Regions from separate parts of the Paenibacillus sp. FSL H7-0943 genome, predicted to be linked through region 2. Evidence: a T-box and tRNA genes for the amino acid it is inferred to sense, from the RefSeq annotation. Region 2 holds a T-box; the other holds one or more tRNA genes.
The links. The T-box of region 2 lies ahead of argS (arginine--tRNA ligase). A T-box ahead of a tRNA ligase gene usually reads a tRNA of that ligase, here a tRNA-Arg.

Region 1: it encodes a tRNA-Arg, which carries the amino acid that the T-box ahead of argS (arginine--tRNA ligase) is inferred to sense. The anticodon was not compared.

Annotation. Positions count from the first base shown of each region.
Region 1 is NZ_CP150148.1:990,463-994,861, forward strand. It holds rRNA gene NSQ55_RS04245 (23S ribosomal RNA) at 1-809, shown strand, start outside; rRNA gene rrf (5S ribosomal RNA) at 883-999, shown strand; tRNA gene NSQ55_RS04255 (tRNA-Ile) at 1,057-1,133, shown strand; tRNA gene NSQ55_RS04260 (tRNA-Asn) at 1,137-1,212, shown strand; tRNA gene NSQ55_RS04265 (tRNA-Ser) at 1,218-1,310, shown strand; tRNA gene NSQ55_RS04270 (tRNA-Glu) at 1,326-1,397, shown strand; tRNA gene NSQ55_RS04275 (tRNA-Val) at 1,404-1,479, shown strand; tRNA gene NSQ55_RS04280 (tRNA-Met) at 1,495-1,571, shown strand; tRNA gene NSQ55_RS04285 (tRNA-Met) at 1,643-1,719, shown strand; tRNA gene NSQ55_RS04290 (tRNA-Asp) at 1,745-1,822, shown strand; tRNA gene NSQ55_RS04295 (tRNA-Gln) at 1,839-1,913, shown strand; tRNA gene NSQ55_RS04300 (tRNA-Lys) at 1,921-1,996, shown strand; tRNA gene NSQ55_RS04305 (tRNA-Leu) at 2,012-2,096, shown strand; tRNA gene NSQ55_RS04310 (tRNA-Gly) at 2,104-2,178, shown strand; tRNA gene NSQ55_RS04315 (tRNA-Arg) at 2,189-2,265, shown strand; tRNA gene NSQ55_RS04320 (tRNA-Pro) at 2,298-2,371, shown strand; tRNA gene NSQ55_RS04325 (tRNA-Gly) at 2,384-2,454, shown strand; gene NSQ55_RS04330 (YdeI/OmpD-associated family protein) at 2,556-3,020, shown strand; gene NSQ55_RS04335 (GreA/GreB family elongation factor) at 3,090-3,545, opposite strand; gene NSQ55_RS04340 (sporulation protein Cse60) at 3,942-4,136, shown strand; gene katA (catalase KatA) at 4,288-4,399, opposite strand, start outside.
Region 2 is NZ_CP150148.1:5,580,955-5,585,353, reverse strand. It holds gene argS (arginine--tRNA ligase) at 1-1,841, opposite strand, end outside; T-box leader at 1,882-2,100, opposite strand; gene NSQ55_RS24465 (hypothetical protein) at 2,350-2,709, shown strand; gene NSQ55_RS24460 (hypothetical protein) at 2,755-4,399, shown strand, end outside.

The DNA.
Region 1 (4,399 bases), 2.3 Mb from region 2:
GCTTGATATTGAATTTGGGTACGATCTGTACAGGATAGGTGGGAGCCGTAGAAATCGGAGCGCAAGCTTCGGTGGAGGCGCCGTTGGGATACCACCCTGATCGTATCTAGGTTCTAACCTAGTGCCCTTACCGGGTACGGGGACCGTGTCAGGCGGGCAGTTTGACTGGGGCGGTCGCCTCCTAAAGAGTAACGGAGGCGTTCCAAGGTTCCCTCAGAATGGTTGGAAATCATTCGCAGAGTGCAAAGGCATAAGGGAGCTTGACTGCGAGACCTACAAGTCGAGCAGGGACGAAAGTCGGACTTAGTGATCCGGTGGTACCGCATGGAAGGGCCATCGCTCAACGGATAAAAGCTACCCTGGGGATAACAGGCTTATCTCCCCCAAGAGTCCACATCGACGGGGAGGTTTGGCACCTCGATGTCGGCTCATCGCATCCTGGGGCTGAAGTAGGTCCCAAGGGTTGGGCTGTTCGCCCATTAAAGCGGTACGCGAGCTGGGTTCAGAACGTCGTGAGACAGTTCGGTCCCTATCTGTCGTGGGCGCAGGAAATTTGAGAGGAGCTGTCCTTAGTACGAGAGGACCGGGATGGACGTACCGCTGGTGCACCAGTTGTTCCGCCAGGAGCATGGCTGGGTAGCTACGTACGGACGGGATAAGCGCTGAAAGCATCTAAGCGTGAAGCCCCCCTCAAGATGAGATTTCCCAATTAGTAAGACCCCTTGAAGACGACGAGGTAGATAGGTTGGAGGTGGAAGTGCAGCAATGCATGGAGCTGACCAATACTAATCGGTCGAGGGCTTATCCTATACTTAGAATGCAGATTCGTTTCGGATTCAGTTTTCAGGCATCAAGCCTGAGCATTTACGCTGTAAATGCCCGTTTGGTGGCGATAGCGGAGGGGTTCCACACGTACCCATCCCGAACACGACCGTTAAGCCCTCCAGCGCCGATGGTACTTGGACCGAAGGGTCCTGGGAGAGTAGGACGCCGCCAAGCGGACAACCACATTACCCGTGGTATTTTTTTTGCCCTTAATATTAATATGTCTTAGAAGGGCCTTTAGCTCAGCTGGTTAGAGCGCACCCCTGATAAGGGTGAGGTCGGTGGTTCGAGTCCACTAAGGCCCACCATATTCCCTGATAGCTCAGTTGGTAGAGCACTCGACTGTTAATCGAGTTGTCACAGGTTCGAGTCCTGTTCGGGGAGCCATTTATGGAGAGGTGTCCGAGTTTGGCCGAAGGAGCACGATTGGAAATCGTGTAGGCGCCACAAGCGTCTCGAGGGTTCGAATCCCTCTCTCTCCGCCATAAAATTATTAGCATGGCCCGTTGGTCAAGGGGTTAAGACACCTCCCTTTCACGGAGGTAACATGGGTTCGAATCCCATACGGGTCATATCATGGAGGCTTAGCTCAGCTGGGAGAGCATCTGCCTTACAAGCAGAGGGTCGGGGGTTCGATCCCCTCAGCCTCCACCATATTTTTTTCACTGACGCGGGGTGGAGCAGCCCGGTAGCTCGTCGGGCTCATAACCCGAAGGTCGCAGGTTCAAGTCCTGCCCCCGCAACCAATTTACTCTTATACATTATGTTTAGGGATAAGCTGGTATGGTGAAAATGAATAGTATATACTAATTAATGACGCGGGGTGGAGCAGCCCGGTAGCTCGTCGGGCTCATAACCCGAAGGCCGCAGGTTCAAATCCTGCCCCCGCAACCAATTTACACTTATGCATTATGTCTATGGAACCGTGGTGTAGTTGGCCTAACATGCCTGCCTGTCACGCAGGAGATCGCGGGTTCGAATCCCGTCGGTTCCGCCATTTAGTTAATTATTATTGGGGATTAGCCAAGCGGTAAGGCAACGGACTTTGACTCCGTCATGCATAGGTTCAAATCCTATATCCCCAGCCATTTATGAGAGCCATTAGCTCAGTTGGTAGAGCACCTGACTTTTAATCAGGGTGTCGAAGGTTCGAGTCCTTCATGGCTCACCATTTTCTTTAAAGTGTGCGCGTGTGGCGGAATTGGCAGACGCACCAGACTTAGGATCTGGCGTTTCACGACGTGGGGGTTCGAGTCCCTTCACGCGCACCATGTTTTTGCGGACGTGGCTCAGCGGTAGAGCATCGCCTTGCCAAGGCGAGGGTCGCGGGTTCGATTCCCGTCGTCCGCTCCATATAGATTTTGCGCCCTTAGCTCAGCTGGATAGAGCGTTTGACTACGAATCAAAAGGCCGGGAGTTCGAATCTCTCAGGGCGCGCCATTTTTATTACTAAGCAGTTATAGTATTGTTAACGGGATGTAGCTCAGCTTGGTAGAGCACCTGGTTTGGGACCAGGGGGTCGCATGTTCAAATCGTGTCATCCCGATTTTATACCTTTGCGGGTGTAGTTCAATGGTAGAACTTCAGCCTTCCAAGCTGATAGCGTGGGTTCGATTCCCATCACCCGCTTATAAAGAGAAACACCTGCCGGTATTAGGCGGGTGTTTTTTTGTATAGTTAAGCACGTATGGATACAATAGGAACTAGAGATTTTATTTGAGGAGGGGCCAATGTTTGAATTTGAAGCAAGGTTAGTCAGACCAGATACGAATGGGAGTTGGACATATCTTACGGTTCCTTTTGACGCTGAACAAATATATGAAACTAAATCAAGGATACAAGTTAAAGGAAGCCTGAATGACATTCCCTATAAAGGAACACTCATGCCGCATGGTAATGGGAAACATTTTATGGTCGTGAAAAAAGAACTGCGAGACTTAGCCCATGCTCAACCTGGAGATATAGTACGGGTGACAATGGAACAAGATCATCAATTGCGAGAGATAGAGGCTCCAGAAGATTTTCTGGACGCACTAAGCAGCAATGAGCAGGCAGAGGTGTATTATAACAGCTTGGCTTATTCCTATCGGAAGGAATATGTGAGCTGGATCGAAGGGGCGAAAAGACCGGAAACCAGAGCAGCAAGGATCCAGAAGTCAGTTAATAAGCTGGAAGAAGGTTTGAGGCTTAAATAATAGAACAGCGTCCTCCTCCTTAATATCTGGAAAGGGACGCTGCTGTAGCGGGTATATAAGGGATCGTCCTTATATAAGAACGCCTACTTCACCATTATTCACGAACTTAATGCTTTCGATCTTCACCTCTAGTTGACCTGAAGGAATCGCTAGCTGACAAGTACTGCCGAGCTCAGCCAGCAGCAGCTGCATGCCTATAGGTGACAACATAGAAATCTTGTTATTGTTAGGTTCTGCTTGGTTAGGAAATACGATGGTATAGATATCTGTAGTATTATCGTCCAAGTAACGAAGCTGCAGCTGACTTCCGATAAAGACCTGTGAATTTAAATCTTCACCATTGAACTCAGTTAGTAATTGTTCCAGCTCGGAGCAATAACGGGATAACAGCGTTTCAGCGTTGCTTCTATCCTTGCTCCGTACCGGAAAGTACTGATTTAGAAATGCGATTTTTTCCTCATCAAAATAGATAAGCTGCTGAAGCAGCTGTGTCCGTGAGCCTTCATAGATAAGACTATGGTTCATAGTAGATTTCACCCCCTCTAAGTAGCACATTCCTTGTAAACCTGTTATGGTGTGTTGCCATCTTAAAATCCCTCCTATACAAATAGAGGTCCCCCAATGGAGACCTTCTGATCAGTATACCAGCTTCTATTTGTAAATCCAATCCATTTTAAAAGGGGAATTAAAACCTTCTAAATATTGTAATGAAAACCTTTGACTATTACATACTTGGGTGCTATGATAGGCTGATGCATAGGCATTTCGTAGAAAACTGCGAAATGCCTATACTGTATTTTGAAGATATTTTTACATTAATTGTTACCTGGGGAGTGATACGCCATGTACATTTCGTTGAGTTCACATATAGATTCCAGAACTATAAAATAACTACTTAATTTATTAAAGGAGGAGATCAGGATGATTCAAGTTAAAGAGTTTGTAGATGCTGATAATTCTTATGCAGAGAATAAAGCTAATGAGTTCCTGGCAGGACTACGGGAGGAACAGATTGTGAATATCTGTTACGGTTCGGTAGTTAAATCATCACGTGATGGGGCAGAGCACCAAAGAACCACTATACTGGTCGTGTATAAGACAAATGAAAGGCAATAACTGGAACACGTTTTTTTCATGTCTATCCATTGTCTCCACGCTGGGCGTTGTGATTGTCATCATTTATTATGTTTTCAGCTAATTAGCAAAAAGAGGACCTTTCCCATCTACGGGCAAAGGTCCTCTTTAGTTTATAAGTGCATTTACAATCTTACATTCCGTCTGGTACAGATAAACCCAAACCGGATGCGATACGCTGTCCCAAGTCTGGATCAGCTTTAAAGAAATGCTCAATCTGGAGACGTTTGATATCGTTACTTTCA
Region 2 (4,399 bases):
CCAAGCACTTCGAGCACATCTCCCAAGATGTCCTTGAATCTTGAAGTGAGCCAGAGGCGGAATTCGATCGTAGCTGGATCGCCTTTTAGAATCGGACATGCAGAATAGAAGTTGTTGAACAGTGTAGCTAAGGTATGTGCGTAAGTGCAGAGCGTATTTGGCGTTAACTCTATACTTGCTGAATGTAATATCTCGGGCCAGAGGCTTAGCTGTCTTAGCAGCGCAAGCTCTGCTTTTTCCAATTCGGAAGGGAACTGAAGCTGTGCGGCAGCTGTAAGGATTGGGATCGTAGCTTTACTCAAAACGCTTGTCGCACGCGCAAAAGTATACATCAGATAAACTCCGGTATTGCCGGATATTTCGGTAGCCTGTTTGAAATCAAACACGATTTCCGTTCCTAAATTAAACCGCAGCAGATAGTAGCGAATCGCAGCAGTGGCAATCAATCGGCTGGAGAGGCCGTCTTTATCGGAACGTGAGTGCTCAATGTTCTGTTCCATAAGCTCCACCAGATCGCTTACCTTAATCCCGATTCCCTGACGTCCGGACATAGCATAAGAAGATTTGCCTTCTGAAATATCTATACCCAGCTCGGCCGCCGAAGCGGGACTAAGAGATACAACACCATAGCTCACATGATGGAGTTTGTCTGCTTGCTCGTTATAACCTAGTGCCCCTAAGGCTTGCTTAACCATCTGTTGTGGATATTCCTGTCTGTAATCGATCACATTGATGACTCTGTCCGCCTGCCCATAAGATTCTTGGGTTCCAGTTAATCCAGTTGTCCATAAACCGGACGAGAATTCGCTATAGGAGAAATCTTTGGTCAAAAGACCAAATTTCCAGAGATGATAGGCAATATCTTTGGCTGTATACGTTAAAATCCCATTCGAACGCACCAGCACCTTATCGAGCTGATGCTCCTCTGAATCCGCTCCAATGTTAGCCTCTGTTCCTTGCTTCAGCACCCAGCAGCCTGCGAGTTTACCGTCAGTCTCTTGTACAAAAACGGCTGTCTGCTTCAGTAGCTCAGCTGCGGCTGCCCAAAATCCCTCTTTTAAAATACTGCTCTCCCATACCAGCAAATCATAATAAATCCCAAAATGTTTCATTTCCTCTACATGCTCTCTAACGATGCGTTCAGCTACAAGGTTGCCCAGCCAGGCTTCGTTACCGCCCCCTAGTTCAAGGGAGTGAAGTATATCTGTGCGCTTGTGTGTCATCTCAGGGTTCAGCGCATATTCTTTGTTCACTTTGGCATAAAGATCCCAGCAAAAATCACCGAAACGTTGGTGTTTCCCTTCTAAAGGTATATTTAATAATCCAACAACTGTATCCGCCAGCTGATTGCCGAGATCATCAATGTAGTTATGAACCTCTACGTTATACCCAGTTCTTTTCATAATTTTGACTAGAGTATCGCCGATACAGGCGTTTCTTAGATGACCTACGTGAGCAGCTTTGTTGGGGTTGATAGAAGTGTGCTCGATGATGACTTTTTCGCCAGTGCTGGCAGGCAGTTCAAAGGAATGTTCAGCCCAGCTTTGCCAATTCATATACAAATTGATAAATCCGGGAGCAGCGACTTCAACTTTTTGTAAAAGACCGGCGAAGCGCCCTTGGAATTGAAGCTCTGCTTTCACTAATTCTGCTATGACCATTGGGGATTTACGTAGAGTTTTGGCTAGCTGCATAGCAATATTGCATGAATAATCACCATGTTCTAGATTTGCTGGCTGTTCGATCAGAATGGCAATATCCTCTGGATAGTCAGCTCCTAACGTATTGAATACACGTTGTACACTGTGCTCGATTCCGTCTTTGATGATTTGATTTAACATGGTATACCCTCCTTTGAAAATACAAAAAAGCCCTCGTCTCAAAAGAGACGAGGGCTTTAGCGCTCGCGGTACCACTCTCGTTGCTGAACAAGTTGTTCAGCCACCTTACGGGATAACGGCCTTCAGCCGGGACTTCCTACTAAGGTTCAGAAGTCCATCTCACGGGTGCGCTTCATTAAAGGGATCTGTACCGGCTTACACTCTCCCGGCTCGCTGAGGACTAGATCTCGTTAACTACTCTCCCGCTCATCGATGCTTAATTAATTTTTACCAGTATACCTAATATTTCATAAAAAGCAATAGTGGTTAGCTTCTTAACAATCTTGGTTGCTCTTTGTTGTTAGATTATCAGTTTAGTAGATTATAAATTTGGAAAAAGAAGGATGTCTTGTTATAGGACTAGCTGTTCCTTTGCACAACAGTCCACACGCTAACTCAAGCCAAGGAATATTACTATACGGAGCCACTAATCTTTCAATTTGTAGTGGAAGGGAGGAGTGAATAAAACATGGCTATTTTTTCTACTGGACCTATAGATAACAGCCCGATCCTAGGGGTCAGACCGTCGCAACTGGTAACCGTAAAAGTAGTTAATCGGGATTCTCTTAATCCTTATAATCTAGTTATTCAAGGTTTCCTTCTTAACGGATCAAGAACGATGTATGTGAATGAAACAGTAAATCTAGCACCTAATCAAGTTTTAACTAAGAACTATTTTGCCGACTTGGACGCATTTGAATTTGTGTTTACAACATTAGAAGCAGTTGAAGCAGAGGTTGGGATTTCAGTCTGGGGAAAACAGAACTCGGGGGCATTGGTAGATCCTCATCGCATAGTTGCGTGGGAGAAGCAGGCAGTATTAATTTAATAATTATTTTTGTGACACAGTTAACGTTAAAGGAGTGATGAGAAATTGAGTTATTTATCTACCGGACCGATAGACAATAGTATGGTAGGGGGTGTAAGACCTACTCAGCATGTTACTGTCAAAATTGATAACCGAAGTGACATTGATTCATCAATGGCTCTTGTTCAAGGATACTATATGGATGGGACAAGAACTTTATATGTAAGCGAGCTGATAAATGTAGCACCTAATGAAGTTATAACACGTGATTATTATGGCGATTTTGATGCGTTCGAATTTATTTTTACAACTACAAGTCTGGTAGATGATCCGATTCAAATCTCAGTATGGGGAAAAAATAGCGTTGGCCAGATTGTGACTGCCCATCGACTTGTACATGCAGAATTGCTTGGTGTAACGCAAGGAATAACTGGCGCGACCGGCGCGACCGGGGCGACTGGTGCAACGGGAGCGGATGGAGCAACAGGAGCAACGGGAGCGACCGGCGGCGCAGGAGAGACTGGAGCTACTGGTGCAGATGGAGTGACTGGGGCGACTGGTGCAACGGGAGCGGATGGAGCAACTGGAGCGACTGGAGCGACTGGAGCAGGAGAGACTGGGGCAACAGGTGCCGATGGAGCTACAGGTGCAACTGGTGCAACCGGAGCGGATGGAGTAACTGGAGCGACCGGAGCAGGAGAGACTGGAGCTACAGGAGCCGATGGAGCTACAGGTGCAACAGGAGCCGATGGAGCAACGGGTGCAACGGGAGCGACCGGAGCAGGAGAGACTGGAGCTACAGGAGCAAACGAAGATGGTGCAACGGGGGCGACTGGTGCAACCGGAGCGGATGGAGCAACGGGTGCTACCGGAGCGACCGGAGCAGGAGAGACTGGGGCAACAGGAGCAGATGGAGCTACAGGTGCAACAGGAGCAACGGGAGCAGACGGAGCAACGGGAGCGACTGGAGCAGGAGAGACTGGGGCAACAGGAGCAGATGGAGCTACAGGTGCAACGGGAGCAGACGGAGCAACCGGGGCGACCGGAGCAGGAGAGACAGGGGCAACAGGTGCAACAGGTGCAGATGGAGTGACTGGTGCAACCGGAGCGGATGGAGCAACGGGTGCAACGGGAGCACGGAGCAACCGGGGGAGCAGACAGGTGCAACAGGTGCAGATGGAGTGGGAGCAACCGGAGCGGAGCAGGAGAGACTGGGGCAACAGGAGCAGATGGAGCCGGAGCAGAGGCAACAGGAGCAACGGGAGCAGACGGAGCAACGGGAGCGACTGGAGCAGGAGAGACTGGGGCAACAGGTGCAACAGGTGCAGATGGAGTGACTGGTGCAACCGGAGCGGATGGAGCAACGGGTGCAACGGGAGCAGACGGAGCAACCGGGGCGACCGGAGCAGGAGAGACTGGGGCAACAGGAGCAGATGGAGCTACAGGTGCAACAGGAGCAACGGGAGCAGACGGAGCAACGGGAGCGACTGGAGCAGGAGAGACTGGGGCGACTGGTGCAACCGGAGCGGATGGAGCAACGGGTGCTACCGGAGCGACCGGAGCAGGAGAGACTGGGGCAACAGGAGCAGATGGAGACAGGTGCAACAGGAGCAACGGGAGCAGACGGAGCAACGGGAGCGACTGGAGCAGGAGAGACTGGGGCAACAGGAGCAGATGGAGCTACAGGTGCAACAGGAGCAACGGGTGCTAC